DNA from 4 places in the Geodermatophilus sp. SYSU D00766 genome. Region 2 is predicted to be linked to each of the others. Evidence: riboswitches for the same ligand, from Rfam matches in the RefSeq annotation. Region 2 holds a riboswitch; each other region holds the start of a gene.
What was found. Region 2 has a riboswitch for S-adenosylmethionine ahead of ACI8AD_RS13040 (aminotransferase class V-fold PLP-dependent enzyme). Riboswitches for the same ligand answer to the same signal wherever they lie in the genome.

Region 1: linked by a shared signal. The riboswitch ahead of ACI8AD_RS07410 (bifunctional o-acetylhomoserine/o-acetylserine sulfhydrylase) and the one ahead of ACI8AD_RS13040 (aminotransferase class V-fold PLP-dependent enzyme) in region 2 are both predicted to bind S-adenosylmethionine.
Region 3: linked by a shared signal. The riboswitch ahead of thrC (threonine synthase) and the one ahead of ACI8AD_RS13040 (aminotransferase class V-fold PLP-dependent enzyme) in region 2 are both predicted to bind S-adenosylmethionine.
Region 4: linked by a shared signal. The riboswitch ahead of ACI8AD_RS15310 (putative leader peptide) and the one ahead of ACI8AD_RS13040 (aminotransferase class V-fold PLP-dependent enzyme) in region 2 are both predicted to bind S-adenosylmethionine.

The regions. Positions count from the first base shown of each region.
Region 1 is NZ_JBJGYI010000006.1:41,538-48,899, reverse strand. Features, by position in the region: gene ACI8AD_RS07430 (thioesterase family protein) at 1-478, shown strand, start outside; gene ACI8AD_RS07425 (mechanosensitive ion channel family protein) at 537-1,424, shown strand; gene ACI8AD_RS07420 (hypothetical protein) at 1,421-1,909, shown strand; gene ACI8AD_RS07415 (NAD(P)H-dependent flavin oxidoreductase) at 1,951-2,997, shown strand; SAM riboswitch class IV at 3,019-3,136, shown strand; gene ACI8AD_RS07410 (bifunctional o-acetylhomoserine/o-acetylserine sulfhydrylase) at 3,179-4,471, shown strand; gene metX (homoserine O-acetyltransferase MetX) at 4,473-5,555, shown strand; gene ACI8AD_RS07400 (threonine aldolase family protein) at 5,659-6,717, shown strand; gene ACI8AD_RS07395 (gamma carbonic anhydrase family protein) at 6,807-7,362, opposite strand, start outside.
Region 2 is NZ_JBJGYI010000015.1:33,666-41,027, reverse strand. Features, by position in the region: gene argS (arginine--tRNA ligase) at 1-631, opposite strand, end outside; gene ACI8AD_RS13060 (DUF3105 domain-containing protein) at 813-1,631, shown strand; gene ACI8AD_RS13055 (DUF305 domain-containing protein) at 1,639-2,334, shown strand; tRNA gene ACI8AD_RS13050 (tRNA-Arg) at 2,387-2,458, shown strand; gene ACI8AD_RS13045 (FAD/NAD(P)-binding protein) at 2,538-4,412, opposite strand; gene ACI8AD_RS13040 (aminotransferase class V-fold PLP-dependent enzyme) at 4,594-5,955, opposite strand; SAM riboswitch class IV at 5,988-6,101, opposite strand; gene ACI8AD_RS13035 (NADPH-dependent FMN reductase) at 6,171-6,662, shown strand; gene ACI8AD_RS13030 (LLM class flavin-dependent oxidoreductase) at 6,666-7,362, shown strand, end outside.
Region 3 is NZ_JBJGYI010000048.1:16,805-24,166, forward strand. Features, by position in the region: gene ACI8AD_RS22630 (alpha/beta fold hydrolase) at 1-2,335, shown strand, start outside; gene ACI8AD_RS22635 (ABC transporter permease) at 2,332-3,204, shown strand; gene ACI8AD_RS22640 (HAD family hydrolase) at 3,233-4,054, opposite strand; gene ACI8AD_RS22645 (hypothetical protein) at 4,081-5,004, opposite strand; SAM riboswitch class I at 5,129-5,255, shown strand; gene thrC (threonine synthase) at 5,268-6,545, shown strand; gene ACI8AD_RS22655 (cold-shock protein) at 6,757-6,957, shown strand; gene ACI8AD_RS22660 (hypothetical protein) at 7,147-7,296, shown strand.
Region 4 is NZ_JBJGYI010000020.1:32,815-40,176, reverse strand. Features, by position in the region: gene ACI8AD_RS15325 (MetQ/NlpA family ABC transporter substrate-binding protein) at 1-744, opposite strand, end outside; gene ACI8AD_RS15320 (methionine ABC transporter permease) at 810-1,469, opposite strand; gene ACI8AD_RS15315 (methionine ABC transporter ATP-binding protein) at 1,466-2,509, opposite strand; gene ACI8AD_RS15310 (putative leader peptide) at 2,815-2,892, opposite strand; SAM riboswitch class I at 2,897-2,992, opposite strand; gene ACI8AD_RS15305 (response regulator) at 3,122-3,781, opposite strand; gene ACI8AD_RS15300 (sensor histidine kinase) at 3,778-4,896, opposite strand; gene ACI8AD_RS15295 (hypothetical protein) at 5,165-5,908, shown strand; tRNA gene ACI8AD_RS15290 (tRNA-Met) at 5,979-6,055, shown strand; partial or broken gene ACI8AD_RS15285 (GNAT family N-acetyltransferase) at 6,138-6,431, shown strand; gene ACI8AD_RS15280 (cytochrome P450) at 6,546-7,362, shown strand, end outside.

The sequences.
Region 1 (7,362 bases), on a different contig from region 2:
GCGGGTCCGCGACTCGGCCGCCGCCGCGCACCCGCCCCAGCGGTTCCCGGTCGGGCCGGAGGACGGCCGCCCGGCGCAGTTCGACGTCTTCCGCGAGGAGGTCGCCTACCACCGGTCGCTGGAGTGGCGGGAGGCCGGCGGCTCGATCACCGCGACCGGCCCGGCCGCCGTGTGGACCCGCCCGCTGTGCGGCCTGGTCGAGGGCGAGCCGATCACCCCGCTGGAGCACCTGCTGGTGATGACCGACGCGGCCAGCGGCGTCTCCGCGGCGCTGGACTGGTCGCAGGCGACGTTCGCCAACGTCGACCTCGTCGTCGCGCTGTTCCGCCGGCCGGAGGGGCGGTGGCTGGCGATGGACGCCGTCACCACGCTGGGGCCCGCCGGGGTCGGGCAGTGCGCCGCCGACCTCTACGACACCGGCGGGCGGATCGGCCGCTCGGTCGCGTCGCTGTTCGTCGAGCCGCGCCGAGCGTGCTGACGGGGCGGCCCGGTTGGATGGGGGCACGACGCGACACGGACGGAGGACCTGACCTGCCATGGGCCCGCTGACCGACCTGCTCGACTGGCTCGCCGGCCGCGGCCTGGAGATCGTGCTGATCATCCTGGGCTCGGTGCTGGTCGCCCGCTTCACCACCTGGGTGGGCACCCGGATCACCGACCGCATCGACGCGCGCGCCACCGGCGGCGACGTGCTGGTGCGCTCGGAGGCCGCCAAGCACCGGCACTCGCTCACCCAGGTGATCACGTGGGCGCTGATCGTGCTGGTCTACACCGTGGCGGCGTTCTACGTGCTCGACCGCCTCGGCGTCCCGATCACCGGGCTGGTCGCGCCGGCCACCGTGCTCGGCGTCGGGCTGGGCTTCGGCGCGCAGCGCATCGTCGGCGACGTCCTCGCCGGGTTCTTCCTCATCACCGAGCGGCAGTACGGCTTCGGCGACGTCGTCTCCATCGCCGTCACCGGCGGGGGCGACCCGGCCGCGGGCACCGTCGAGGACGTCACCCTGCGGGTGACCCGGCTGCGCTCGGCCGACGGCGAGGTGGTGACCGTGCCCAACGGGCAGATCGTCAAGGTCACCAACCTCTCCCGCGACTGGGCGCGGGCGGTGGTCGACGTCCCGGTGCCCACCAGCGCCGACGTCACCCGGGTCAACGAGATCCTCCACGACGTCGGCAGGGACGCGTTCGCCGACGCCGAGCTGCGCCGGCTGCTCCTCGACGAGCCCAGCGTCATGGGCGTGGAGAGCATCGACCTCGACCAGGTCAACGTGCGGGTGGTGGCCCGGACGCTGCCCGGGCGGCAGTTCGAGGTGGGCCGCGACCTGCGCGAGCGGATCGTGCTGGCCTTCGCCGCGGCGGGGCTCACCCTCGCCCCGAGTCCCGAGCCGGCCGTCGCGACCCGACCCGCGCCGGCGGCCAAGCCGTGACCGTCCCCGGCGCCCCGCGCTCCCCCGGTCCGGAGCCCGCCGCCGAGCCCCACCCCGGCGGCGACCCGGCCGGCCGCGGCCGCTTCGGCCTGTCCGCGCTGCGCCGCACGCCCGGACACATCGGGCGGGCCCGCACCTCCACGGTGGTCCTGGTCGTGCTGTTCCTCGGCCTGGGGCTGCTCTACCTCTACGTGCGCCCGGACCCGGCCGGCACCGCGCCGGCCGGCACCACGACCGTGACCACGCCGCCCCCCGCACCGCCGGCCACCACCGCCCCGCCGGCTCCGGAGGCCCCCGCGACGACCGACGTCCCGACGACGCCGCCGGCCGAGCCGCCGACGACCGGGCCGACCACGGCCCCGTCGCCGACCACGCCGCCGGCCACCACCCCCGGGGAGACGCCGTCGGAGCCGCCGGTCCCGACCACCACGCGGGCCCCGACGGCCCCCGCCACCGAGCCGACGACCGTCTCCCCGCCGGGCTGACCCGCGCCCGGCCGGCCCCGCCGGGGCGGAGGATGGCCGGCATGGTCCTGGAGCTGCGCCGCCCGATCGTGCAGGCCCCGATGGCCGGCGGGCCGTCGACCCCGGCCCTGGCCGCGGCCGTGTCCGAGGCGGGCGGGCTGGGCTGCCTGGCCGCCGGCTACCGCACGCCGGCGGCGGTGCGCGAGGAGATCCACGCCGTCCGCGCGAGGACCCAGCAGCGGTTCGCCGTCAACGTGTTCGTGCCCGGCCCGCCCGGTGACGCCGGCGCCGTGGGCCGCTACGCCCGCGAGCTCGACGCCGAGGCCCGCCGCTGGGGCGTCGGGCTGGGCGAGCCCCGAGCCGACGACGACGCCTGGGAGGACAAGGTCGCCCTGCTCGCCGAGGAGCGGGTGCCGGTGGTCTCCTCCACCTTCGGCCTGCCCCCCGCCGACGCGGTCGCCGCGCTGCACGACGCCGGGGCCACCGTGCTCGTGACCGTCACCACCCCGGAGGAGGCGGTCGCCGCCCGCGACGTCGGCGCCGACGCGCTGGTCGTGCAGGGCGTCGAGGCCGGCGGGCACCGCGGAAGCTTCGCCGACCGCGACGGCGAGGGCGAGTACGGGCTGCTGCCGCTGCTGCGGCTGGTCGCCCGGGCCGTGGACCTGCCGCTGGTCGCCGCCGGCGGCATCCCCGACGGCGCCGCCGTCGCCGCGGTGCTCGTCGCCGGCGCCGAGGCCGCGCAGCTGGGGACCGCGTTCCTCTGCTGCCCCGAGGCGGGGACCACCCCGGAGCACCGCGCGGCGCTGACCACGCACGGGCGGACGGCGCTCACCCGGGCCTTCAGCGGCCGGCGCGCCCGCGGGCTGGTCAACCGGTTCCTCACCGAGCACTCCGCCGCCGCGCCGGCGGCCTACCCCGAGGTGCACCACCTGACCGCGCCGCTGCGCGCCGCCGCCCGGCGGGCCGGCGACGACGGCGGCTACAACCTGTGGGCCGGGCAGGCCCACCCCCTCGTCGAGGCCGTCCCCGCCGCCGAGCTGGTGCGCCGCCTCGACGAGGACGCCCGCGCGGCCCTGGCCCGCCCGTACCCCGGGACCGGGAGTCGCTGACCTCGGCTATCGTCGGACCAGGCTCACGAGAGGCAGCGCGAAGCACCTGGCTGGCTGCCCGGCAACCTCTTCCTCCGTCTGAGGTGCTCCCAGGGGAAGAGCCGGCCGTGCGGCGCCCGCCGCCCGGCAAGGACGGAGCACCTGTGCGCCGCAGGTCCTCCGGGACGAGAGGAGACGGCGCGTGACCGACCCGAAGAGCTGGAGCTTCGAGACCCGGCAGATCCACGCCGGGACCAGCCCCGACCCCACCACCGGGGCCCGGGCGCTGCCCATCTACGCCACCACCAGCTACCAGTTCCGCGACACCCAGCACGCCGCGGACCTGTTCGCGCTGGCGGAGCTGGGCAACATCTACACGCGGATCATGAACCCCACGCAGGACGCGCTCGAGCAGCGCGTCGCCTCCCTCGAGGGCGGGGTCGCGGCGCTCGCGGTGGCCAGCGGCCAGGCCGCGGAGACCCTCGCGCTGCTCAACGTCGCCGAGGCCGGCAGCCACGTCGTCGCCTCCGCCTCGCTCTACGGCGGCACGTACAACCTGCTGCACCACTCGCTGCCCAAGCTCGGCGTCGAGGTGTCCTTCGTCGAGGAGCCCGACGACCCGCAGAACTGGCAGGCGCTGGTCCGCGAGAACACCAAGGCGTTCTACGGCGAGTCCATCGGCAACCCGAAGGGCGACGTCCTGGACATCGCCGCCGTGGCCGAGGTGGCGCACCGCAACGGCGTGCCGCTGATCGTCGACAACACCATCGCCACGCCGTACCTGGTGCGCCCGCTCGAGCACGGTGCCGACGTCGTCGTGCACTCGGCCACCAAGTACCTCGGCGGGCACGGCACCGCGATCGCCGGCGTCATCGTCGACGGCGGCGGGTTCGACTGGACGTCCGGGAAGTTCCCCGGGTTCACCACGCCGGACCCCACCTACCACGGCGTCGTCTACGCCGACCTCGGCGCGCCGGCCTACGCGCTCAAGGCGCGGGTGCAGCTGCTGCGCGACCTCGGACCGGCGATCAGCCCGTTCAACGCCTGGCTGGTGGTGCAGGGCATCGAGACGCTGTCGCTGCGCATGGAGCGGCACGTGGCCAACGCCCAGCGGGTGGCCGAGTTCCTCGAGGCGCACGACGAGGTGGAGGCGGTGCACTACGCCGGCCTGCCGTCCTCGCCGTGGCACGCCGCCCAGCAGCGCTACGCGCCCAAGGGCGCCGGCGCGGTGCTGGCGTTCGAGATCCGCGGCGGCATCGAGGCCGGGAAGCGGTTCGTCGAGGGGCTGGAGCTGCACAGCCACGTGGCCAACATCGGCGACGTGCGCAGCCTGGTCATCCACCCGGCGTCCACGACCCACTCGCAGCTGACCGCGGACGAGCAGCTGACCGCCGGCGTCACCCCGGGCCTGGTGCGGCTGGCCGCCGGCCTGGAGGGGATCGAGGACGTCCTGGCCGACCTCGAGGCCGGGTTCCGCGCCGCCAAGGGAGCCTGACGTGACGGGGGTGCGGGACCTCCCCGGGTCCCGCACCCCGCCGCGCACCGGCGGGTGGCGCGACGGCGACCCCGCCGGGGACCGGCTGTTCCTCGACCTGGACGGACCGGTCCGCCTCGAGCGCGGTGGGGTGCTGCCCGGCGTCCGGGTCGCCTACGAGACGTGGGGGACGCTCGCCCCCGACGGCGGCAACGCGGTGCTGGTCGAGCACGCGCTCACCGGCGACAGCCACGTCACCGGCCCCGCCGGGCCCGGCCACCCGACACCCGGCTGGTGGGCGTCGCTGGTCGGGCCGGGCGCGCCGCTGGACACCGACCGGCTCTTCGTCGTCTGCGCCAACGTGCTCGGCGGGTGCCAGGGGACCACCGGACCGTCGTCGACGGCGCCCGACGGCTCCCCGTGGGGGTCGCGGTTCCCCGAGGTGACGGTCGGCGACCAGGTCCTGGTCGAGGCGGCGCTGGCCGACGCGCTGGGGGTGCGCCGGTGGGCGGCCGTCGTCGGCGGGTCGATGGGCGGCATGCGGGCGCTGGAGTGGGCGGTGGCGCTGCCCGACCGGGTGGCCGGGCTGTTCTTCCTCGCCTCGGGCGCCGCGGTCACCGCCGACCAGCTGGGCACGCAGACCACCCAGCAGGCCGCCATCCGCGCCGACCCGGCCGCCGGGCTCGGCGTCGCCCGGCGGATCGCGCACCTGACCTACCGCAGCGCGCTGGAGCTGGAGGAGCGCTTCGGCGCGACCGTGCAGGACGACGGCCGGTTCGCCGTCGCCTCCTACCTGGAGCACCACGCCGACAAGCTCACCCGCCGCTTCGACGCCGGCAGCTACCTGGTGCTCACCGAGGCGATGAACACCTGGGACGTCGGCCGCGGCCGGGGCGGGGTGGAGGCGGCGCTGGCCCGGGTGACCGCGCGCGCCGTCGTCGCCGGGGTGGACAGCGACCGGCTCTACCCGCTGGACCTGCAGCAGCGGGTGGCCGACGGGCTGGGGGTGCCGCTGCGGGTGATCTCCTCGCCGTACGGGCACGACGGGTTCCTCATCGAGGCCGACGCCGTCGGCGCGCTGGTGCGCGAGCTGCTGGGCGGCTGAGGCCCTCCCCTCCTCGGCGAGATCGGCGGTCTCGTGGTCATCAGCGGCCGATCGCCACGAGACCGCCGATCTCGCGCAGAGCTGGCCGGGCAGACTGGCGCGGGTGAGCGACCTCGAGGCCCTCCGCCCGTCCTGCGACCGCGCCCTGTCCGGGCACGGGCCGGTGCGCGCCGGCGCGCTGCTGGCGACGATCCCGGCCGACACCGCGGTGGACCGCTACGGCGCCGGCGGCGTCGTCGCGGAGCTGGAGGCCGAGGTGGCCGGCCTGCTGGGCAAGCCCGCGGCGGTGTACCTGCCCAGCGGCACGATGGCCCAGCAGGCCGTGCTGCGGGTGCACGCCGGGCGCACGCTGCGGCGCACCGTCGTCGCCCACCCCCACTGCCACCTGTTCCAGCACGAGGGTGGCGCGCTCGAGCGGCTGCACGGGCTGGTGCCGCGCCCGGTCGGCGACCGGCACCGGCTGCTGCTGCGCGCCGACCTCGACGCCGTCGCCGAGTCGCCGGCCGCGCTGGTGGTGGAGCTGCCCCAGCGCGACCTCGGCGGGCAGCTGCCGCCGTGGGAGGACGTCGTCGAGCAGACGGCGTGGGCGCACGACGTGCACTCCGTGGCCCACCTCGACGGCGCCCGGCTGTGGGAGGCCACGGCCGGCTACGACCTGCCGCCGGCCGACGTCGCCGCCCCGTTCGACACCGTCTACGTCAGCTTCTACAAGGGCCTCGGCGCGCTCGCCGGGTGCTGCCTGGCGGGGCCGGCCGACGTCGTCGCCGAGGTGCAAGAGTGGCGGCACCGCATGGGCGGGACACTGTTCGGGCTGTGGCCGGGCGCGGCGTCGGCGCTGACCTGCCTGCGGCAGCGGCTGCCGCTGATGCCGCGCTACCTGGAGCGGGCGCGCGAGGTGGCCGCCTGCGTGCGCGACCTGCCCGGCGTGCGCGTCGTCCCCGACCCGCCGCAGACGCCGATGCTGCACCTGCTGCTGGAGACCACGCCGGAGGCGTTCGGCGCCGCCGCGCGGGAGCTCGCCGAGGGCGGGCTGTGGACCTGGCCCTCGGCGGCGTCCACCGGCGACCCGGGCGTGCTGCGCGTCGAGCTGGGCGCCGGTGACGCGACGCTGGCGCTGTCCCTCGACGAGATCCGCGCCGCCGTCGCCCACCTGGTGACGTGAGGGAACGGCCCCTCGCGAGCGGATGGAACGGCCCCCTCGCAGGGTCCCGCCGCGAGCCTGCGAGCGGTGGGGGGCGAGGGGGTCCTTCCTCAGTCGGCGGCGTCGCCCGGGATGTGGCCGGCCGGGGGCAGCGGGCGGCGCACCACCGGGCGCACCCTGCGCGCCGCGGGCAGCCGCTCGGTGTAGCTCTGCGCGTTGAGCCGGATGTGGGTCAGGTCGTCGTCGGTGACCTGCCGGCGCACCGTCGCCGGGACACCGGCCACCAGGGAGCCGGCGGGCACCTCGGTGCCCTGGGTGACGACGGCGCCGGCGGCCACGATCGAGCCCGCGCCAATGTGCGCGCCGTTCATGACGACGCTGCCCATACCGATCAGGACGTCGTCGTCGATGCGCGCGCCGTGCAGCACCACCCGGTGGCCCACGGTCACACCGCGGCCGATGACCAGCGGGAAACCGGGGTCGGAGTGCAGCGTGCTGCCGTCCTGGACGTTGGAGCCCTCGCCGATCTCGATCACCTCGTGGTCGGCGCGCGCGACCGCGCCGTACCAGATGCTCGAGTGCGGTCCCATCGTGACCGCGCCGACCACCACCGCCGTCGGCGCGACGAACGCCTCGTCGTCGATGGCCGGCGCCCCGAACCCCAGT
Region 2 (7,362 bases):
GCTCGGCGGCGACGACCTCGGCGGCGATCTCACCGATGTAGTCGCCGGCGTAGCCGTCCTCGGGCACGGGCCGGCCGGCGGCGGCGGCCATCAGGCTCTGCGCGAAGCGGTCGATCTGCGCGCCGGCGTCGTTGAAGTAGTACTCCCGCGTGACCGTGGCGCCGCTGGCCTCCAGCAGCCGGCCGAGGGCGTCGCCGACCGCGGCCCAGCGGGTGCCGCCGATGTGCACCGGGCCGGTCGGGTTGGCCGACACGAACTCCAGGTTCAGCCGCTGCCCGGCCAGGGTGGCGGTGGAGCCGTAGGCCTCCCCCGCGGTGACCGCCTCGACGGCGATCCGGCCCAGCGCGCCCTGCGCGAGGGTGACGTTGAGGAAGCCGGGGCCGGCGACGTCGACCCGCTCGATCCCCGGCCGGGTGCGCAGCTCCTCGGCGAGGGCCTCGGCCACCTCGCGCGGCGGGCGGCCGGCGGGCTTGGCCAGGCGGAGCGCCACGTTGGTGGCGTAGTCACCGTGCTCGGGGTTCCTGGGACGCTCGACGACGACCTCGTCGGGGACGGCGACGGCGAGCGTGCCGCGCTCGACGACCGCCGCGACGACGGCCCGGACGAGGTCGCGCAACTGCTCCGGTGTCACCTGGGGATCGTACGCAGCGGGCGCGACCCGCTTCCCCGCCGCACCCGTGGTCCCAGGGACTGCACAGGTACGCGACCTAGACTCGCGGGCGAGGGCAGGCGCGAGCCCTGCCGCGCCGGCGCGCACCCATGCTGCGCCACGACCGGCGGACACACCACTCGACCAGCACTGAGGAGAACACGTGGCCAAGGACCGCAAGCCCGATGCCGGCCGCGCCGGGGGCGGGTCGAGCCGGTCCGGGTCCGGCGCGCGACCGGCGTCGGCGACGAGGTCGTCGGCGGGCCGCGGGCGCACCCGCCCGCCGACGCAGGTGGTCACCCAGCAGCGGCCGTGGGGCCTGATCGCCGCCGCGGTCGCCGTCGTGGTCTTCGCCGTCGCGGCCATCACCTACGCCGTCGTGCAGGTGCGCCAGTCCGACGCCGAGCGCATCGACTCCCTCGACGAGATCGCCGGCATCGAGAGCTTCGACTACGCCGCCGGCCAGGAGCACGTGTCCACCCCGGTCGAGTACGAGCAGTCGCCGCCGGTGGGCGGGCCGCACGACGGCGAGTGGGCCGACTGCACCGGCACCGTCTACGACGTCGACGTCCGGCACGAGAACGCCGTCCACTCCATGGAGCACGGCGCCGTGTGGATCGCCTACGACCCCGAGCGGGTGTCCGGCGACGACGTCGAGAAGCTGGCCGACCTGGTCGACGGCGTCTCGGGCCGGCTGCTGTCCCCCTACGCGGGCCTGGACTCCGCGGTGAGCCTGCAGTCGTGGAACCACCAGCTGAAGGTGGACTCGGTCGACGACCCGCGCATCGAGCAGTTCGCCGACTTCCTCACCTTCAACGGCGAGGTCGAGGGCCACTACCCCGAGATCGGCGCCAGCTGCGAGAACCCGACGTTCGTGGCCGACCCGCTGGTCGTCGGCGACCCGAGCCGCGGCGCGGACGCGATGACCACCGACGCGCCGACGACGCCCACCGCCGCGGCGGACGCCTCGACCACGGAGTGAGGTCCCGATGACCGCCACCGCCGTCCGCCCCGAGCAGGACGCCCCGGCCCCGCGCCCGCGCGGCCGCGGGCTGCGCGCCGCCCTGCTGGCCCTCATCGCCGTCGCGCTGGTGGCCCTCGGCGGCGGGCTGGCGGTGGGCCTGGGCATCGGCCAGGACCCGGCGCCGACCGTGGACTCGGTCGACGCCGGCTTCTCCCGCGACATGGCGGTGCACCACCGGCAGGGCGTGGAGATGGCCAACCTGGCGCTCGAGCGCAGCACCGACCCCGAGGTCCGGCAGCTGGCCTTCGACATCTCCAGCACGCAGACCAACCAGGCCGGCCGGATGGAGGGCTGGCTGTCGCTGTGGGGGCTGCCGCGCTCCGGCGGGGAGCACATGGCCTGGATGGGCGGCGGGCACGCCGGGCACGACATGTCGTCGATGGACGGCGCGGACGGCGCGCTCATGCCCGGGATGGCCACCGAGGCGGAGCTGGCCGACCTGCGGTCGCTGACCGGGACGGCGTTCGACGTGGAGTTCCTGCGGCTGATGATCCGCCACCACCAGGGCGGCTTCGACATGGCGCAGTACGCCGCCCAGCACGCGGCCGAGCCTGCGGTGCGCACGCTGGCGCGCTCCATCGCCGACACGCAGAGCGCCGAGGTGACGACGATGGTCGACATGCTCACCGCGCGGGGCGGGACGCCGCTGCCGGCGCCCTGAGTCCCGCCGTCGGGACGGGCGGGGGCGGCTGGTAACTTCTCCCCTGCCCCGAGCCCCCGTAGCTCAGGGGATAGAGCACCGCCCTCCGGAGGCGGGTGCGCAGGTTCGAATCCTGCCGGGGGCACGTCGTACGGCCCGGACGGTCCTCCGTCCGGGCCGTTCTCGTCCTGGTCCAGGTGGTCGGGTGCCGCGGCCGGGCGCCGTCAGGAGGCGATCTCCACCGCGGCCTCCGCCGGGGCGAGCACCTGCCAGAGCGCACGCGCGAGCGCGTCGTTCTGCCGGAAGAACGGGGCATTGGTGCCCGGCCGGGCGAAGGCCGCCACCTGCGCACCGGAGGTCCAGAAGCCGGCGGCGAAGACCCGGGGGTTCGGGACGCCGGCGGCGTCGACCAGGCGCTGGGTGACGTCGACGTGCAGCCGGCCCCCGCTGCCGCGGCCCGCCGCCTCGCCACGCCGCAGCAGGCCGCTGACCAGCGGGTCCGGCGTGGTGGCGACGTCGGGGGCGGGCAGCCGCGCCTCGACCAGGGCGCGGGCCTCGGTGACGGCCGCCACGCTGGCCGACCGGGCGCGGAACAGGCCGGTGGCGGCGTCGAGGTCGATCCGCACGTCGGCGCCGAGGAAGCGCACGACGCCGGCCTCGGAGAGCGCCAGCAGCTCCTCCAGCCGCGGCGCCGGCGGGCCGCTGGCCAGGTAGCTGAAGAGGTTCATCCACCAGCCGGCCACGTCCTCGGCCTCCGACCGCGGGGTGAGCCGGCCGGTTGCGGCCAGGGTGACCACGGTGCCGTGGCAGAACAGCAGCGCGGTGAACACCGCGGCGTCCGGGCTGTACGCCGGGTCCGCGGCGCGGGCGAGGTCGGCGCGGACGTGAGCCCGCTCCCACTGCTGCAGCTCCTCGCCGTCGGCGAACCGCCGGCCGGCCAGCGGCCGGTTGCGCGCGGGCAGGTCGAAGCGGTCCGCCGGGTCGGGGACGGCCCGCTCGACCAGCGCGTCCACGCCGCTCGGGTCGGCGGCGAAGCGCTCGGCGAACTGGTCCCACGCCATCCGCGTCCGCTCCGGGTGGGCGCGGAACAGCTCGGTGTAGTGCGCCCAGGCGAGCTCGCGCTCGATGACCGGGGCGAGGTCCGCGCGCAGGTCCAGCCGGCCCGGGCCGAACGCCTCCTCGATCGCCGCCGGGGTGAAGAAGCGCAGGGGGACCGGCGGGCCCGGCCAGACGTAGCCGAGCTTCGACCGGTAGGGCACCCCGCGGCGGGACCCGACGTGCAGCACCGGCTCCTGCCCGGAGGCCAGGTAGCGCAGCCGGCCGTCGTCGCCGCGCTCGAACCGGCCGCCCCGGCCGCTGGTGAGCAGCACGACGAGGTCGACGAACGCCAGCCCGGCGCCGCGCACGAGCACGTCCTCGCCGGGCCGCAGGACCGACAGGTCCAGGTCGGCGGTGTAGCCGGGCGGCACGTAGGTGAGCCCGCGGGCGGCGGCCCAGCGCTCGGTGGCCCGCTCGGCGGCGGAGGGGTCCGCGTCGAGGTGGCCCTGGGCCAGCAGGACCGCGTCGGCGGCGAGCACCCGCCCGTCGGCGAGCACGACGTCGGCGCCGTCGGGCCGGGGCCGCACGTCGACCGCCCGCTGCCGGTGGCGGTGCACCGCGACCTCCGGGGCGCCGGCGGCCACGACCTGCTCGAGGACCCAGCCCAGGTAGGCGTTGACCAGCGGCCGGGACGGGAACGACGTCGGGGCGAGCCGCCGCGCCTCGGCGCCGACCGGATCGGCCTCGGGCAGCGCCCGGCCGACGCGCTCGACCCACTGCCACAGGGTGGTCCCCTCCCCCACCGGGCCGTCGACGACGACCGAGCGGTCGGGCAGCACGGTGACGTCGGCGACGAGGGAGTTGGCCCACAGCAGGCGCGGCTGCTCGGCCCGCCAGACGCGGCCGCCGCCGGGCGGGTGGGGGTCGACCAGGTGGACCTCGAGGGGGCGGCCGCCGCGCAGCCCGGCCGCGTTGGCGACCAGGCGCTCGAGGACACCGACGGCGGTGGGGCCGGCGCCGACGACGCAGAGGACGGCGGGGCGGGGAGGCGGGAGGGGCATCGGAGGAGGGCTCCAGGCCGGGACGACGCGGACAGGGCGGTCGGTCAGCGGGCCCGGCAGAGGGCGCTGCAGGTGCGGCGCAGGTCGATGTGCCGGCGTCGCGACAGGGCCGGTCGGCGCACGTGTCCCCTCCTCTCCTCCTCCTGGGTCAACAGACGGCCGGTCGCCGTGCTTCCCCGGGTCACCGCGGGTCCCCGCAGCCGGCGCCGCGGCCGAGGGCGGCGGCGTCCGCGAGGCGGCGCGGGTCGTCGGCCGGCTGCCAACGGCCGTCGCGGCGCGCGTAGGCCACCCGCGGCCCGGCGGCCAGGAACGCCTCGAGGGCGGCCGGCAGGCGGTCGACGTCGGCAGCGCTGGTGCCCACGCCCACGCTGGCCCGCAGCGCCCCCTCGGGCACGCCCAGCCGGGCGAGCAGCGGGTGGGCGCAGAACCGGCCGTCGCGCACCCCGATGCCGTGCTCGGCCGACAGGTACGCCGCGACCAGGCCCGGGTCGGCGCCGGCCACGGTGAAGGACACGACGCCGGTCGGGTCGGCCGAGTCGGCCCAGATCCGCAGCACGCGCACGCCCGGCAGCGCGGTCAGGCCGTCGACCAGCCGCTCGCGCAGCGCCCGCTCGTGCCGCTCCAGCGCCCCGGCCGGCAGCGCGGCCAGGGTCCGGCACGCCTCGGCCAGCGCCACGGCGCCCAGCACGTTCGGCGAGCCGCCCTCGTGCCGGTGCGGCGCGGGGGCCCACGCGACGTCGTCGACCGTGACGTCGTGCACCGCCCCGCCCCCGGCGAGGTGGGCGGGCGCGGCGTCGAGCCAGTCGCGGCGGCCGACCAGCGCGCCGGTGCCGAACGGGGCGTAGAGCTTGTGGCCGGAGAAGGCCACCCAGTCCGCGCCGGTGGCGGCGAGGGAGAACCGGCGGTGCGGGACCAGCTGGGCGCCGTCGACGGCGACGCGGGTGCCCGCGGCGTGCGCGAGGGCGACCACCTCGTCGAGCGGCAGGGCCTCCCCGGTCACGTTGGACGCGCCGGTGACCGCCAGCAGCACGTGGCGCCCGCGGGCGAGCTCGTCGCCCAGGGCGCGCAGGGTCGCGGTGACCGTGGCCTGCACGGGCAGCACGGTGGCCGGGCCGCGGCGCTGCCAGGGCAGCAGGTCGGCGTGGTGCTCGCAGTCGAGGACGAGCACCGAGGCGCCCGCCGGCACCGCGCCGGCCAGCAGGTTGAGCGCGTCGGTGGTGTGCCGGGTGAGCACGCAGACGTCGTCGGCCCGGGCGCCGACGAAGCCGGCCACGACGGCGCGGGCGGCCTCGTACACGGCGGTGGAGACCTGGGAGAGCCAGCCGGCGCCGCGGTGGACGCTGGCGTAGCGCGGCAGCACCTCGGCCACCCGGTCGGCGACGGCCGGGAGCGCCCGGGTGCTGGCCGCGGTGTCCAGGTCGGCGTAGGGGACGCTGCCGCCGGTCACCAGCGGCACCGGGGTGCCGGCGCCGACGAGCGGCAGCAGGGGCGCCTCCCCCGCGGGCGCGGTGCGGCAGGGTCGGTCGAGGACGGCGCTGGTCATGCGGCACTCCTGGCGGGCCGGGACCCGGAGCGGGTCCGCGCTTGCGGACTGCCGGGCGGCAGCCGCCTGGTCGTCACCCGGGGCACCCCATCGCGGAGGAGGGTTGCCGGCCAGCGAGCCGGGGCTTCGCGCTGGCACTCGTGACCGCGTCCGAGGATGCCAGGCGGCCCGATACCCGTCAAACCCGATCGGCTTGGTGTAGTTCACTGGGCGGCATGGGCACGATCGCCGTCGTCGGCAACCCCAAGCCCCGTTCCCGCACCCGGGCCGCGGCCGAGCTGGTGGTCGAGCGGCTCACCGGCACCCCGCCCGACGTCGTCGTCGACGTCATCGACCTCGGGCCGGGCCTGCTCGGCTGGGGGGACCCGGCGGTCGGCGGGGCGGTCGAGGCGCTGAAGGCCGCCGAGGTCGCCGTCGTCGCCAGCCCGACCTACAAGGCCACCTACACCGGGCTGCTCAAGCTCTTCCTCGACCAGGTCGGCACCGGCGAGCTCGCCGGCGTGGTCGCCGTCCCGCTGATGCTCGGCGGCGGCCCGACCCACGCCCTGGCGCCGGAGCTGCTGCTCAAGCCCGTGCTCGTCGAGCTCGGGGCGACCGCGCCGACCCGGGGCCTGTACCTGGTGGAGAAGAGCTGGGACGACCCGGCGGCGCTGGCGCCGTGGCTGGCCACCGCCGCGCCGCAGGTCGCCGCCGCGCGGCGGGGCTGAGCCGTGGAGGTGCACTGGTTCCTGCCCAGCCGCGGCGACGGCCGGGACGTCGGCCCGGCGACCACCGACCGGGGGCACAACGCGGGGGCGCTGCGCCGGAGGCCGACGCTCCCGTACCTGGCGGCGGTCGCCCAGGCGGCCGAGCAGAGCGGGTTCACCGCGGTGCTCACCCCGACCGGCTCGGGCTGCGAGGACGCCTGGGTGCTGTGCTCGGCGCTGCTGCCGCTCACCTCGCGGCTGGAGTTCCTCGTCGCCTTCCGCCCCGGCTTCGTGCTCCCCACCCTGGCGGCCCAGCAGGCGGCCACCTTCCAGCGGCTGTCCGGCGGCCGGCTGCGGCTCAACGTGGTGACCGGGGGCGACCCGGTCGAGCAGCGGGCCTACGGCGACTTCCTCGGCCACGACGAGCGCTACGAGCGCACCGGTGAGTTCCTCGAGGTGCTCCGCCGCTGCCTGGCCGGGGAGCGGTTCGACCTGGCCGGGCGGCACGTGCGGGTGGAGGGCGCCGGCCTCACCCGGCCCCCGGACGTCGTCCCCCCGGTGTACCTCGGCGGTGCGTCACCGGCCGCCGAGGAGGTGACCGCCCGATGGGTCGACCGCTACCTGCTGTGGGGCGAGCCGCCGGCCATGGCCGCCCCGCGCATCGAGCGGGTCCGGGAGCAGGCCGCACGACACGGGCGCACGCTGCGGTTCGGCGTGCGCC
Region 3 (7,362 bases), on a different contig from region 2:
GCCCGCCGCCACCCCGCAGGCCGCCGACACCGGCGTCTACAAGCGGCTGTGGGCCGGGCTGTTCTTCGGCGTCGGGTCGGTCCCCGGCGGCGGGCTGCTCGACGCCCTCGGCGGCGGGGACGGCGCCGCCGGGGCCGAGGACGGCGGCAGCGACACCGCCGCCACCGGCGACGGCGCGGCCGCCGCGCCCGCCTCGGCCCCCTCCCTGGAGGACCTGCCGGTCGACCTCTCGACGGTCGACCCTGCCGCGGTGGAGCAGGCGCTGACCTGCGGCCGGTTCCGCGCCGACATCTGCGCCGCCTACCAGGCCGCCGCGGCCACCGGGACGCTCACCCCCGAGGTCGCCGCGGTGCTCGACCGCAGCAGCCCGGCGGCCGTGCTCGACCGCATCACCGCGCCGACCCTGCTGGTCCAGGGCACCGAGGACTCGCTGTTCGGCCTCGGCCAGGCCGACGCCAACGCCCGCGGCATCGCCGCCACCGGCACCCCGGTGAAGGTCGTCTGGTACGCCGGCGGCCACGATTCCCAGGCCTCCGAGCGGGAGACCGCCGAGCTGCGCGACCTCGTCGCCGGCTGGTTCTCCTGGCACCTGCGCGACGAGGACGACCCGGCCCGCGGCGCGGACCCCGGCACCGGCTTCGAGTTCCCCGTGCCCAGCGGCCTGGGCAACACCCTCGGCAGCGTCCAGGGCGGCACGCAGAGCGTCGTCGCCGACGCCTACCCCGGCCTGGAGGGGACCGGGCCCACCGCGCGCACCGAGCTCGCCCTCGACGGCCCGCTGCAGCCGGTGGTCACCCCGGCCGGCGGCACGCCCGCGGCCATCACCACCGTCCCCGGCCTCGGGGCACTGGCCTCGGCGCTGGGCGGCGCCGCCGTCGAGATCCCCGGCCAGTTCGCCGCGTTCGCCACCGAGCCGCTCGACGAGGCCGTCGAGGTGGTCGGCGCGCCCACCGTCGAGCTCGCCGTCGCCTCACCCACCGGCACCGCGACCCTGTTCGCCAAGCTCTACGACGTCGGCCCCGACGGCGCCCAGACGCTGCCCGGCGGACTGGTCGCGCCCCTGTCGCTGACCGGCCTGTCGGCCGACCCCGCCGCGCCCACCGAGGTCGCCGTCACGCTGCCGGGGATCGTGCACCGGTTCGAGGCCGGCCACACGATGCGCGTCGTCGTCTCCTCCACCGACCAGGCCTTCGCGCTGCCGGCCGAGGCGGGGGTCTACTCGGTGTCCCTGACCGGTGCCGGCGACGGCGGCAGCGTGCTCGCCGTCCCCTCCGTGGCGGGGCAGGCGCAGGCCGACGGCGGCACCTCGCGCTGGTGGTGGCTGCTCGGCTCGGTCGTCGCCCTCGGGCTGCTCGGCTGGGCGGCCGCGGTGCTGTGGGGACGCCGGCGCCGCCGGGTCACCTCGGCCGTCGAGCCCGACGGCGAGGACGTGCCGCTGCGCTTCGAGGGCGTGACCAAGGCCTACAAGGACGGCTTCGTGGCCGTCCGCGACCTGTCCTTCGAGGTCCGCCGCGGCCAGGTGCTGGGCCTGCTCGGGCCCAACGGCGCGGGCAAGACGACGTCGCTGCGGATGCTCATGGGCCTGATCCGCCCGACGCAGGGGCGGATCAGCGTCTTCGGCCACGCCGCCGGGCCCGGTGCCCCGGTGCTGTCGCGGCTGGGCTCCTTCGTCGAGGGCACCGGCCTCATGCCGCACCTGTCCGGACGCGACAACCTCACCCTGTACTGGGCAGCCACCGGCCGGCCGGTCGAGGACGCGCACATGGACGAGGCGATCGAGGTCGCCGGCCTCGGCGCCGCCATCGACCGCCCGGTCCGCCGCTACAGCCAGGGCATGCGGCAGCGGGTCGCCATCGCCCAGGCGATGCTGGGCCTGCCCGACCTGCTGGTCCTCGACGAGCCGACCAACGGGCTCGACCCGCCGCAGATCCACGCCATGCGGGAGGTGCTGCGCTCCTACGCCGCCACGGGCCGCACGGTCATCGTCTCCAGCCACCTGCTCAGCGAGATCGAGCAGACCTGCACCCACGTCGTCGTCATGGCCAAGGGGCAGAAGATCGCGCAGGGCACGGTCGAGGAGATCGTCGGCGCCGGCGGCGCGGTGCTGGTGGGGCTGACCGACCCGGCCGACGCCGACCGCGCGGCCGCCGTCCTGGCCGGGCTGCCGGGCGTCACCGTCGAGCGCACCGACGACGGCCTGGTCGCCGAGCTGGGGTCGCAGACCTCCCGCGCGGCCGCGCTGCAGGCGCTGGTGGCCGCCGACGTCGCCGTCGACCAGTTCACGCCGCGCCGCCGCCTGGAGGACGCGTTCCTGGCACTCGTGGGGGAGTCGTGACCGCGACCGAGCACGTCCAGCCCACCGGCGCCGTCGCCGGCTACCGCCCCGAGCGCACGCTGCGGCTGCCGGTGGAGCTGCGCCGGCAGTTCAAGCGGCGGCGCACCCTCGGCGTGTTCGCGCTCATGGTGGCGCTGCCGCTGGTGCTCATCGCCGCGCTGCAGCTGGGCGCGAGCGAGGACGCGCAGGAGAACAGCCGGATCAACCTGGTCGACGTCGCCACCTCCAGCGGGCTGAACTTCACGCTGTTCGTGCTGTTCGCGACGACGGGGTTCTTCCTCGTCGTGGTCTACGCGCTGTTCTTCGGCGACACCGTCGCGAGCGAGGCGCAGTGGGGGTCGCTGCGCTACACGCTGGCCACCCCGGTCCCGCGGATGCGGCTGCTCCGGCAGAAGTGGCTGGCCGCGCTGGTGCTCGCGGTGGCCGCGCTGCTCACCCTCGCCCTGGTCGCGGTGGTGGCCGGCGGCATCGCGTTCGGGTTCGGCGACATCCGCACGCCGATCGGGGTGAGCCTCCCGCAGGGCGAGGGGCTGCTGCGGCTGGCCGGGATGCTCGGCTACCTGTCGGTGCACCTGCTCGTGGTCGGCTCGCTGGCGTTCTGGCTGTCCACCGTCACCGACGCGCCGCTGGCCGCCGTCGGCGGCGCGGTGTTCACCACGATCGTCTTCTCGATCCTCGACCAGGTCGAGCAGCTCGGGGCCGTCCGCGACTGGTTCCCCACCGCCGAGTCCTTCGCGTGGACCGACCTGCTGCAGACGCCGGTCGACTCCTCGGACCTCTTCCGCGGGGTGGTGCAGTCGCTGGTCTACGTCGCGGTGTTCACCGCGCTGGGCTTCCGCCACTTCTCCCGCCGCGACGTCACGAGCTGACCGTCGGCGGTCCGGGAGGACCGCGGTGTCACAGGCTCGCTCTCACCGCCTGGGCCCAGCCGACGCCCATCGCCCCGTCGGTCACCGACACGTTCGGGACGGCGGACAGGAGCGCCGCCATGCCGTCGACCTCGGCCCCGTTGGCGGTGATCCACAGCCGGCCGACGGCCGACGCCATGTCCAGGTCGCTCACGCTGTCGCCGACCGCCACCGCGTCGGCGGGGTCGAGGCCGCGCCGCTGCAGGTCCCAGGCGATGGCGGCGCCCTTGGAGATGCCGCGCGGCATGAGGTGGTAGACCCGCGCCAGCTGCCCCTCCGGGGCCAGCCGGAGCCGCGCCGAGGCCGGGATGGCGCCGTTGTCGTGCAGGGTCAGCCAGCCCAGGCCGCGCTCGGCGAGCCAGGTGTCGACGGCGACCGGGTCGACGTAGCCGCGCAGCAGCGCGTCGCCCTCGTGCGTGGCGTGCCAGGGCGCGTGCCACTCCAGCCGGCCGGGGTGGGCGGCGCACAGCGCCTCGACGACGCCGAGCCCGGCCATCACGTCCATCGGCGTGCGGCCGGCGTACTCGGCGGGCAGCGCGCCGGTGAGCTGGTGCCGCTCGCGACCGCCGCGCCAGGTGACCAGCGAGCCCAGCTCGGCGATGGCGCCCTCGGCGGCGAAGATCCGGCCGGCCTCGGTGACCTGGTCGGCGGTGCGCCCGCTGACGATGACCAGCTCGACGCCGGCGGTGTGCAGCTCCAGCAGCGCGGCCGCGGGCTCGGCGGTGGGGGAGCCGTCGGCGCCGTGCCAGAACGACCCCCGCGGGCCGACCATCGTGCCGTCGAGGTCGGTGTAGACGATGCGCGCTGCCACCCGCCCATCCTCACCTGCCGCCGTCGTCAGTCCGTACCGGCCCGGCAGGTCTCCACCGCGAACGTCTCCAGCCGGCGCCGGACCTCCGGGTCGGGGGTGACCACCACCGGGCGCGGCTCGGCGTCCCCGAGGGCGACCACGAGCCCGACCAGCCCGGTGCGGTAGCTCTCGCCGAGGGCGTGGACGTCGCACCGCGAGGGCCGCATGCGCAGCACCACCTCGACGGTGGGCTCGTCGTCCAGCGTGGGCAGCGGGCCGGTGGCCGCCACCGCGTACACGGTGTTCGAGCCGACCCCGGTCACCCGCAGCGGGTCGCTGCCGGCCAGCCGGGTCAGCCGCACGGTCAGGTCCAGCGCGGGGCCCTCGGCGCCGTCGACCTCCCGGACGCCGCTCGCCTCGATGCGGACCTGCCGCGCCAGTTCCTGCTCCGCGCAGTCGGCCTCGTGCAGCCGGGCGACGAGCCCGCCGTCGTCGAGGGGGACGTCGACCTGCCGCTGCGCCCCGGTGGCGTCGCGCAGCCGCACCACCGCGTGCGGCGCGCCGGGTGCGGTCGCGCAGTCGCTCGCGGCGGCCACCACGGGCAGCGCCAGCCCGGCGCCGGGGCGCAGCTCGGCGCCCCGCGGGTCGGCCGGTGCCGTCGGCACACCCGGGGCGACCAGGTCGAGCGCCTCGACGACGAGGCCGGCGTTGCCGGCGACGAGCTCCACCTGCAGGCGCCGGGCGGGCACGTCGCGCCGGTACTGCAGCAGCCTCCCGTGCAGTCCGGCGCCGGGGTCGCCGGCCACGGCGGCCAGCCCGGGCGCCGGGGCGGCGGAGCTGCTCGCCGGCGTGCCGGGAGGAGGTGCCGCCGCGGCCGGCCCGGCGTCCCCGCTCCCGCAGCCGGTCACGGCCAGGACGAGCGCGACGGCCGGCCCGGCCCAGGGGCTGCGGTGTCCGCGACCGGGGTGCACGGCCCTCCTCGCGGGTGGGTGGGGGTCCGCATGGTGCGCCGGTGACCCGGGTCCTGTCGAGGGCCGGCCCGGCCGTGCCGCCGGCCGGGCCGGGTCCTCCGGGTGGGTAGAGTCGGCGGCGTTCCACTCATCCAGAGGGGCAGAGGGACACGGCCCGGTGAAGCCCCGGCAACCGCCGCACGCGACCTGCGCGCGGAAGGTGCCAATTCCGTCCCGCGCGGCTCGACGGCCCGTCGCGGGGAAGATGAGGAGGTAGTCGTCGCATGACCCTGACCGCCCCGCCCCCCACCGGGGTCCCCGCGAGTCCTGCGCGCGGCCTGGTCTGTCGCAACTGCGGCGCCACGTCCGGCCTGGTCGCCGAGCACGCCTGCGCGCAGTGCTTCGGCCCGCTGGAGGTCGACTACGACCCCGAGCGCATGCGCGCGGTCACCCGCCAGCAGATCGAGGCCGGCCCGCAGAACATCTGGCGCTACGCGGCGCTGCTCCCCGTCGGTCAGGACCCCGCCGACCGGGTCACCCTCGACCCCGGGCTCACCCCGCTGGTGCGCGCCGACCGGCTCGCCGCGGAGCTCGGCCTCACCGGTGGCCTGTGGGTCAAGGACGACTCGGGCAACCCCACGCACTCGTTCAAGGACCGCGTGGTGTCGCTGGCCGCCACGGCCGCCCGAGGCCTGGGCTACACGAAGATCGCGGCCGCCTCCACCGGCAACCTCGCCAACTCCGTCGCCGCGCACGCCGCCCGCGCCGGCCTGCCCTCCTACGTCTTCATCCCCGCCGACCTGGAGCCGGGCAAGGTCGTGCAGTCGGCGGTCTACGGCCAGACGCTGGTCGCCGTCGACGGCTCCTACGACGACGTCAACCGGCTGACCAGCGAGCTCGCGGAGACCGACGAGTTCGAGGACACCGCCTTCGTCAACCAGAACGTGCGGCCCTACTACGCCGAGGGCTCCAAGACGATGGGGTACGAGATCGCCGAGCAGCTCGGCTGGCGGATCCCGGCCCAGGTCGTCATCCCGATGGCGTCGGGCTCGCTGCTGACCAAGGTGGACAAGGCCTTCCGCGAGCTCGTGGCCGCCGGGATCGTCGAGGACACCCCGTGGCGGGTCTTCGGCGCCCAGTCGGCCGGCTGCGACCCGATCGCCACCGCGTTCGACAACGGCTGGGACGTCGTGAAGCCGGTCAAGCCCACCGGGATCGCGAAGTCGCTGAACATCGGCAACCCCGCCGACGGCCCGTACGCGCTCGACGCGATCCGCCGCACCGGCGGCGCGGTCGGGCGGGTCGGCGACGAGCAGATCGTGCAGGGCATCCGCGACCTCGCCCGCACCACCGGTGTCTTCGCCGAGACCGCCGGCGGCGTCACCGTCGCCGTCCTGCGGCAGCTGGCCGAGGACGGGCGGCTGGACCCGGCGCAGGAGACCGTCGTCCTCAACACCGGCGAGGGCCTCAAGACCCTCGACCCGCTGACGCCGGTCGTCGGCCCCACCCACCGGATCGACCCGTCGCTGCGGTCGGCCCGGGCGGCGGGCCTCGTCGGCTGACGCGTACCGTCTGCGGGGAGCCGATCCGGCCGGGTGTCACCCCGTCGCCGGATCGTGGCCGGGTCGTGTGTCCAGGATCTCCCCGCGGCGACCTCGCTGTTGTACCGTCTCGCGCGGTCGTCAGTTCCACGCACGTGTCCACGGGCGGGAGAGCTGTACCCCGGCCCCCGGATCACGGGGACCGTCCGCACGCACGAACGTGGGAGCACACGTGGCACAGGGCACCGTGAAGTGGTTCAACGCCGAGAAGGGCTTCGGCTTCATCGCCGTCGACGGCGGGCAGGACGTCTTCGTCCACTACTCCGCCATCCAGATGGACGGGTACAAGAGCCTCGACGAGGGCCAGCGGGTCACCTTCGAGGTCGTCCAGGGCGAGAAGGGCCCCCAGGCCGACGGCGTGCGCGTCGCCTGAGCTGCCCAGCACCGAGCCGCGGCCCGGTCCCCGTCCCGGGGGCCGGGCCGTCGCCGTTCCCGGGAGACCGGCACCCCTCAGCCGGGCGCCGGCGGTGCTGGTCGCGAACGCCGCCGTCCTGGTCCTGCTGGCCGCGGTGTCCGTGGCGCTGACGCTCGCCGGCGGTCACGCCGGCTCCGGGCCGGTCCCGTGGGGCTGACCGCCTCCGAGGGGCACCCGGAGGCCGGCTGGACGTGGGCCGTCCTGCTCGGCCTGTCGCGCTACGGCTGGCTGCCGCTGGCGCCGCTGGTCCTCCTCGGCGCCGTGGTCACCGCGGTCCTCGCCCGCTTCGAGGACTGAGGGACGGGCGCGGGAACAGCCCGGCGCCACCCCCCGTTCTTGCACTCGGCAGGGGCGAGTGCCAGA
Region 4 (7,362 bases), on a different contig from region 2:
CTCCAGCTCCTGGATCCGCTCGTCGTCCTCGTCGCCGGTGCGGACGACGACCAGGTTGGCGTTGGGGTTGTCCTCGGCCTCCTCCAGCGCGAGGGCGTCCTCGGCGGGGACCAGGTCGGCCTCGATGGCGTAGTTGCCGTTGATCACCGCGATGTCGACGTCCGCGAGGGACCGGGGCACCTGCGCGGCCTCGACCTCGGAGATCTGCAGGTCCTTGGGGTTGTCCTGGACGTCCAGGGACGTCGGGGCGGCGTCACCGGTGTCGGCCAGGGTGATCAGGTCGTTGGCCTCGAGCAGCCGCAGCGCGCGGGCGGCGTTGGTCGGGTCGTTCGGGATCGCCACGGTGGCGCTGTCGGGGAGCGCGGCGAGGTCGGTCAGCGACTGGGAGTAGATGCCCAGGGGCTCGATGTGCACCGGGTCCAGCGGGGTGAAGTCGTAGCCGCCGCTGGTCTCCTGCTCCTCCAGGTAGGGGATGGTCTGGAAGTAGTTGGCGTCCAGCGAGCCGTCGTCGAGGGCGACGTTGGGCTGCACGTAGTCGGTGAACTCGACGATCTCGAGGTCCAGCCCGGCGTCCTCGGCCAGGTTCTCGTCGATGAAGCGCAGGATCTCGGCGTGCGGGACCGGGGAGGCGCCGACCCGCAGCGGCTCGTCGGCCGCCGACAGCTCGGCGTCCCCACCGCCGCACCCGGTGAGCAGGGTGGTGGCGGCGGTGGCGGCCAGGAGCAGGGTGGAGCGGGAGCGCATGGTGGTGGTTCTCCTTCGGGGTGGTGCGGTGGGGGCCGGCGGCCGGACGGCCGCCGGCGAGGGGGTCAGACGTGGGCGAGGCTGCGGGCCCACCGGTCACCGGCCCACTGCAGGCCCTGCACGACGACGAGCAGCAGGGCGACGGTGACCAGCGTGATGTCGGTGCGGAACTGCTGGTAGCCGAAGCGGATGGCGAAGTCGCCGAGCCCGCCGCCGCCGACGGCTCCGGCCATCGCGGAGTAGCTGATCAGCGCGACGACGGTGACGGTGACCCCGGCGACGAGCGAGGGGCGGGCCTCCGGCAGCAGCACGGTGCGGACCACGTCCCGACGGCGCGCGCCCATCGACAGCGCCGCCTCGACCTTCCCGGAGGCGACCTCCCGCAGGCTGGTCTCCACCAGGCGGGCGAGGAACGGGACGGCGCCGATGGTCAGCGGCACGATCGCGGCCGTCGAGCCGATCGTCGTCCCGACGATGCCCCGCGTCACCGGGGCGACCAGCACCAGCAGGATGATGAACGGCAGCGCGCGGCCCAGGTTGACGACCAGGCCGAGGGACCGGTTCAGCGCTCCCCGCGGGGCCAGCCCGCTCGGGGCGGTGACGGTGAGCAGGACGCCCAGGGGGACGCCGAGCAGCACCGTGAGCACCGCGGCGGCGCCGACCATGTACAGGGTCTCGCCGGTGGCCTCGAGCAGCTGCGGCCAGACCCGGCTCCAGTCGCTCATCGCCCCGCTCCGGCCGTGGCGGCCGCACCGGCGTGCAGCCGCTCGACGAGCACGCCGTCGGACCGCATCCGGTGCAGGGCGGCGTCGAGCCGGTCCATGCCCTCGGTGCCGCCGTCCCCGGTGACGCGCAGCAGCAGCCGGCCGTAGCGCCCTCCGGCGACCGTCTCGACCGAGCCGCCGGCGACCTCCACCGCCAGCCCCAGCTCCCCGACGAGGGCCTGCAGCACGGCGGTCTCTGGCGTGCGGTCGGTGACGGTCACGCGGACGAGGGCCCCGCCGTGCCCGGCGCCGGCGTCGGCGACCGGGGCGGGCAGCAGGGCGTCACCCAGCGGGGAGTGCTCGCGGGTCAGGACGTCGGTCAGCCGGCCGCCGTCGACGACGCGTCCCCGGTCGAGCAGGACGGCGCTGTCGCAGACGGCCTTGACCACGGCCATCTCGTGGGTGATCAACAGCACGGTCAGGCCCAGCTCGGCGCGCACCCGCCGCAGGAGCTCCAGCACGCTGCTCGTGCTCGCCTGGTCCAGGGCGGAGGTGGCCTCGTCGCACAGCAGGACCCGGGGACGGCCTGCGAGCGCCCGGGCGATGGCCACGCGCTGCTTCTGCCCGCCGGACAGCTGCGCCGGGCGGGCACCGGCGCGCTCCCCGAGCCCGACCAGGTCCAGCAGCTCGGTGGCGCGGCGGCGTCGCTCGGCCCGGCCGACGCCGGCGAGCTCGAGGGGGTGCTCCACGTTGCCCGCGGCCGTCCGGGAGTCCAGGAGCTCGAAGTGCTGGAACACCATGCCGATGGAGCGGCGGGCCTCGCGGACCCCGTCGTCCGGGAGGTCGGTGAGCACCCGCCCGTCCACGCTCACCGATCCCGCCGTCGGGCGCTCGAGCAGGTTGACCAGGCGCACCAGCGTGCTCTTGCCCGAGCCGCTCGGGCCGACGACGCCGGCGAACTCACCGGCCGCCACGCGCAGGCTCACCCCGTCGACGGCGACGACCTCGCCCATCCGTCCCCGGGCAGGGAACACCTTGCGGACGTCGTTCAGTTCGATCACAGGCTGGGTCCTCGGGACGGGTGCGGGGGAGGGGCGCCGGGGCTCGGCGCAGGCGTCCGGTCGCGACGGCCGGACGCCGCAGGGTCGGTGCGGGAGGCAGGACGGATCGGCCGGGATCCCTGCGGATCGGGGCCGGCCCGCACGGCGGTCCCGGGCGCGGTCGACGACACCAGGGAACGGCCCCGCGCGCGGGAGAGCCGGGTCACCGCCGGGGCGGGGTGCTCGAGGCGTCGCGGGAGGCCGCCGAGGCGGCACGTGCCGCGCCGGGGTCGTGCCCCTCAGCTAGCGGGAGCGGACTCGCGGCGTCAGCGCCGACACAGGGCGGTGGCGGTCCGGCACAGGTCCACGTGCCGGCGAGCCCAGGTGAGCTGGGCGTGGGTCATCGGTCCTCCATCGATCCTGGCGGTGGCACCCTCGTCCGCACGGGGCGGGGGGTTGCTGCGACGTCGTCGAGCCAGGTCTCTCGGCCGCTCTGGATGGTCGGGGGCGATCCTACCGAGCCGGTCGGGATGGTGACGGAACGGGGTGCAGACCCCGCCCGGGTCTCCGTCAGCCGGCGGCGGTCCCTCCAGGGATCCGGAGTGGCGGAGGCGAGCCGCGCGCGGTCCCGGCTCAGTCGGTCCCCGGGCCGACGAAGCCGGTCCGGTAGGCCCACACCACCGCCTGCGTGCGGTCGCGCACGCCGAGCTTGCCGAGGACGGCCTTGACGTGGGTCTTCACCGTCTCGGGCGAGAGCCACACCCGGGCGGCGATCTCGGCGTTGGACAGCCCCTCGGCCATCGCGCGCAGCACCTCCACCTCGCGCTCGGTGAGCGCGGCGGCCGCCCGCAGCCGTTCGGGGTCGGCGGGCCGGCGGGCGGCGTGCACGGCCAGCAGCCGGCGGGTCACCGCCGGGGCGACGAGCGCGTCCCCGGCGTACACCGTGCGGATGCCGTCGACGAGCTGCTCCGGGGTCGCGCGCTTGAGCAGGAAGCCGTCCGCCCCGGCGTCGAGCGCGTCGTCGACGACCTCGTCCAGGTCGAAGGTGGTGAGCACGAGGACCCGCGGGCGGCGCGGCCAGGACACGATCTCCCGCGTCGCGGCGACGCCGTCGACCCGGGGCATCCGGACGTCCATGAGCACCACGTCGGGCCGCAGCGCCCGGGCGCGGTCGACCGCCTCCCGGCCGTCGGCCGCCTCCCCGACGACGGTCAGGTCGTCCTCGGCGTCGAGGAGCGCGCGCAGGCCGCTGCGCACCAGCCGGTCGTCGTCGGCCAGCAGCACGCGGATCACGCCGGCACCCCCGTCCCGGCCGGCAGCACCGCGTGCACGCGGAACCCGCCCTCCACCGGACCGGCCTCCAGCTCGCCGCCCTCGAGCCGGGCCCGCTCGCGCATGTTGACCAGCCCGCGTCCCGGGACCGGGTCGGGCAGGTCGCGCCCCTCGTTGGTGACGTCGAGCAGCACCCGGTCGGCCACCCGCGAGACCTCCACCCGGATCGGGCCGGAGGGGGTGTGCCGGACGGCGTTGGTGAGGGCCTCCTGCACGATCCGGTACAGCGCCCGCGCGGCGCCCGCGGACAGCGGCCCGCCGTCGGTGTGCAGCTCGACCGGGCGGCCGGTCGCCCGGATCCGGTCGGCGAGCTCCTCCAGGTCGGCCACGGTCGGGGCGAACGGTCCCGCCCCCGCCCGGCGCTCCAGCGGCTGCAGCACGCGCAGCAGCCGGTCGAGCTCGTCGAGCGCGGAGCGCCCGGCGGACTCGACGGACCCCAGCGCCTCGCGGGCGAAGGCCGGGTTGTCGTCGAACACCCGCCGTCCCACCCCGGCCTGCATCACCATGACGTTCACCGTGTGCCCGAGGGAGTCGTGCAGCTCGCGGGCCAGCCGGCCGCGCTCCTGCAGCAGCAGCCGCTCGGCCGCGAGCGCCTGCGCCCGGCTCTCCGCCGCCTCCCGGGCGCCGGCGGCCGCCGCCAGGGCGCGCCGCCGGCTGAGCTCGCCGGCGACCACGGCGACCAGCGAGGTCATCCCGATGTCGGGCAGGGCGGCGAGGGAGTCGACGCGGTCCAGGGTCACGTACCCGGCGGCGCCCAGGACGGCGACCGCGCCGGCCGCCAGGCGCAGCCGCCGCCCGCCGACGGCGAAGCAGGTGAACAGCGCGATCCAGGCCGGCCAGGGCAGGTAGCCGATGGCGTACCCGGCCGCCGCGTTGACCACCACGACCGTGTCGGCGGCGACGAGCGACGCGAGCGGCGCGGCCTGCCGCCACAGCAGGGTCAGCGGCCCGGCCGCGGCCAGCGCGACGGCCGCGGCGTCCACCGGCCGGTAGGGCGGGCCCGCCGGCACCGCGAGGGTGACGGTGACCGTGGCGAGGACCAGGACGCCGGCGAGCGCCGCGTCCGTGCGGCTCACGGCGCCGGTCCCGGGCGCGGGGGAGGTGGACGGCGACACCTCCCATCGTCCCGCCGGCGGGCGGCCCGGGGGAGACCCGTGCGGGCCGTCCGCCTCCCTCGCGCGAGGGAGCCGCGGTCCCCCACCGGGGCGCCCGCCGCGCGCCGCGGACCACTCCCGCGGGACCGCACGGGACCCGCGCGGGGCTCGTGGCGGGCAGCGCGGCGGCGCCACGCTCGGGCACCGCGGCGCCGCGGGAGCGCGACGCCCTTCCCCCTGGAGGTGCCCCGTGACCGACGTCCGACAGCCCACGTGGACCCCGCCCGGCCGGGCCAGCCGTGCCGGACGGGCGGCCGCGCTCGTCCTCGGCGTGCTGCTCCTGCTGCCCGGCCTGGCCCTGGGGGCCGCGGGGGGAGTGCTGCTGTGGGCCGACGCGCACCGCTCCGGCGGCTTCGTCACCAGCCCCGAGGAGCGCTTCACGTCGCCCGGTGCCGCCCTGGTCAGCGACCGGATCGACCTGCGGGCCGGCCCCGACTGGCTGCCGGTCGGCTCGGCCCTGGGCACCGCCCGGCTCGAGGTCACCGCGGAGACGGCCGAGGAGGTCTTCGTCGGGATCGCGCCGGCCGCGGACGCGCGGGCCTACCTCGACGGCGTCCGGCGGACCGCCGTCGACGGGCTCGGCTTCGACGGCCCGGCCGACGCCGAGGACGAGATCCCCGGCGGCCCGCCGCCCGGGCCGCCCGGGGACCAGGACTTCTGGACCGTGCAGGTCTCCGGCACCGGACCGCAGCAGCTGACCTGGGACCCCGCCGACGGCGACTGGGTGTTCGTGGTGATGGACGCCGACGGCTCCCCCGGGGTCGACGTGCGCGCCCGGATCGGCGCCGAGCTGCCCGCGCTCACCGGCATCGGGTGGGCCGTCGTCGCCGCCGGCCTGGTCGTGAGCCTGCTGGCCGTGCTGCTCCTGCGCCCGGCGCTCGTCCGCCCGGTCGAGGACTGGCCGGCCGCGCGGGCGCGCCCCGTCGGCGACTGAGCGGTCCGGCGGGCCCCTCACCGGGGGCCCGCCGGCACCCGCGCGGGGACGTGTACAGTGGAGTCACCGACGCGGGGTGGAGCAGCTCGGTAGCTCGCTGGGCTCATAACCCAGAGGTCACAGGTTCGAATCCTGTCCCCGCTACCACCGCACGAGGGCCCCGGAGCACACGCTCCGGGGCCCTCGTCGTCTCCGCGGCCGGAACAGGGCGCCGCCGCGGACGGTTGGCCCGCACATGGAGCCCACCGTGCACGACGCCCCCGACGCCGAGCGCTACGAGATCCGCGACGGCGACCGCCTGCTGGGCCTGGCCGCCTACCGGCGCCGCGGCGACGAGGTGGTGTTCACCCACACCGAGGTCGACCCGCACGCCGAGGGCTCGGGGCTGGGCGGCACGCTGGTCCGCGGCGCCCTCGACGACGTCCGGTCCCGGGGGCTGCGCGCGGTGCCGCACTGCTCCTTCGTCCGCGGCTGGATCGACCGCCACCCCGAGTACCGGGACCTCGTCGCGCACGACTCCTGACCGGCGGACGGCGCCGGAGGGTGACCCGCCCGACGCGCCCGGGTGTGTTGCCTGCCACAGGGGCGTCTCTCTAGCGTGCGGTCAACGGTGACCGTTTCGACGAGGGAGTCGTCCGTGACCATCGCAGCCGTGCCCCCGGCCGAGCCCGCCGACGTCGACATGGGCACCGTCGACCTGTCCGACCGGGACTGGTGGACGACGCCGCCGGGCTACCGGCACGCGGCCTTCGACCGGCTGCGGCAGGAGCGCCCGTTCGCCTTCTTCGCCGAGCCCGAGATCCCCGGCATCCCGGCCGGCCCGGGGTACCACGCGGTCACCCGCTACGCCGACCTCGAGGCGATCAGCTCGCAGCCGGCGCTGTTCTGCTCCGGCCGGGGCGCGGTGTCCATGCAGGACATGCCCTCCGAGCTCAACGAGTTCTACGGCTCGCTGATCAGCATGGACGACCCCCGGCACGCCAAGATCCGCCGGATCGTCTCGAAGACGTTCACCCCGCGGATGCTCGAGCGGACACTGGACTCCGTGCGCGCCGTCGTCGACGACGTGCTGGCCCGCGCCCGGGCGACGGCGGCGGCGAACGGCGGGGCGATCGACGTCGTCGCCGACATCGCCGCGCCGATCCCGCTGCGGGTCATCTGCGACATGATGGGCGTCCCGGAGGAGGACCGGCCCGCGGTGCTGGCGCACTCCAACGTCATCCTCTCCGGCGGCGACCCGGAGCTCATCGAGAACGACGACCCGCTGACCGCCTTCCTCACCGCCGGCATGGAGCTGGCCGCGCTCATGGAGCGGCTGGCCGGCGAGCGGGTGACGCAGCCGCGCGAGGACCTGACCACCGCCCTGGTCACCACCGAGGTCGACGGCGAGAAGCTGTCGCACCAGGAGATCGCGTCGTTCTTCATCCTGCTGCTGGTGGCGGGCAACGAGACCA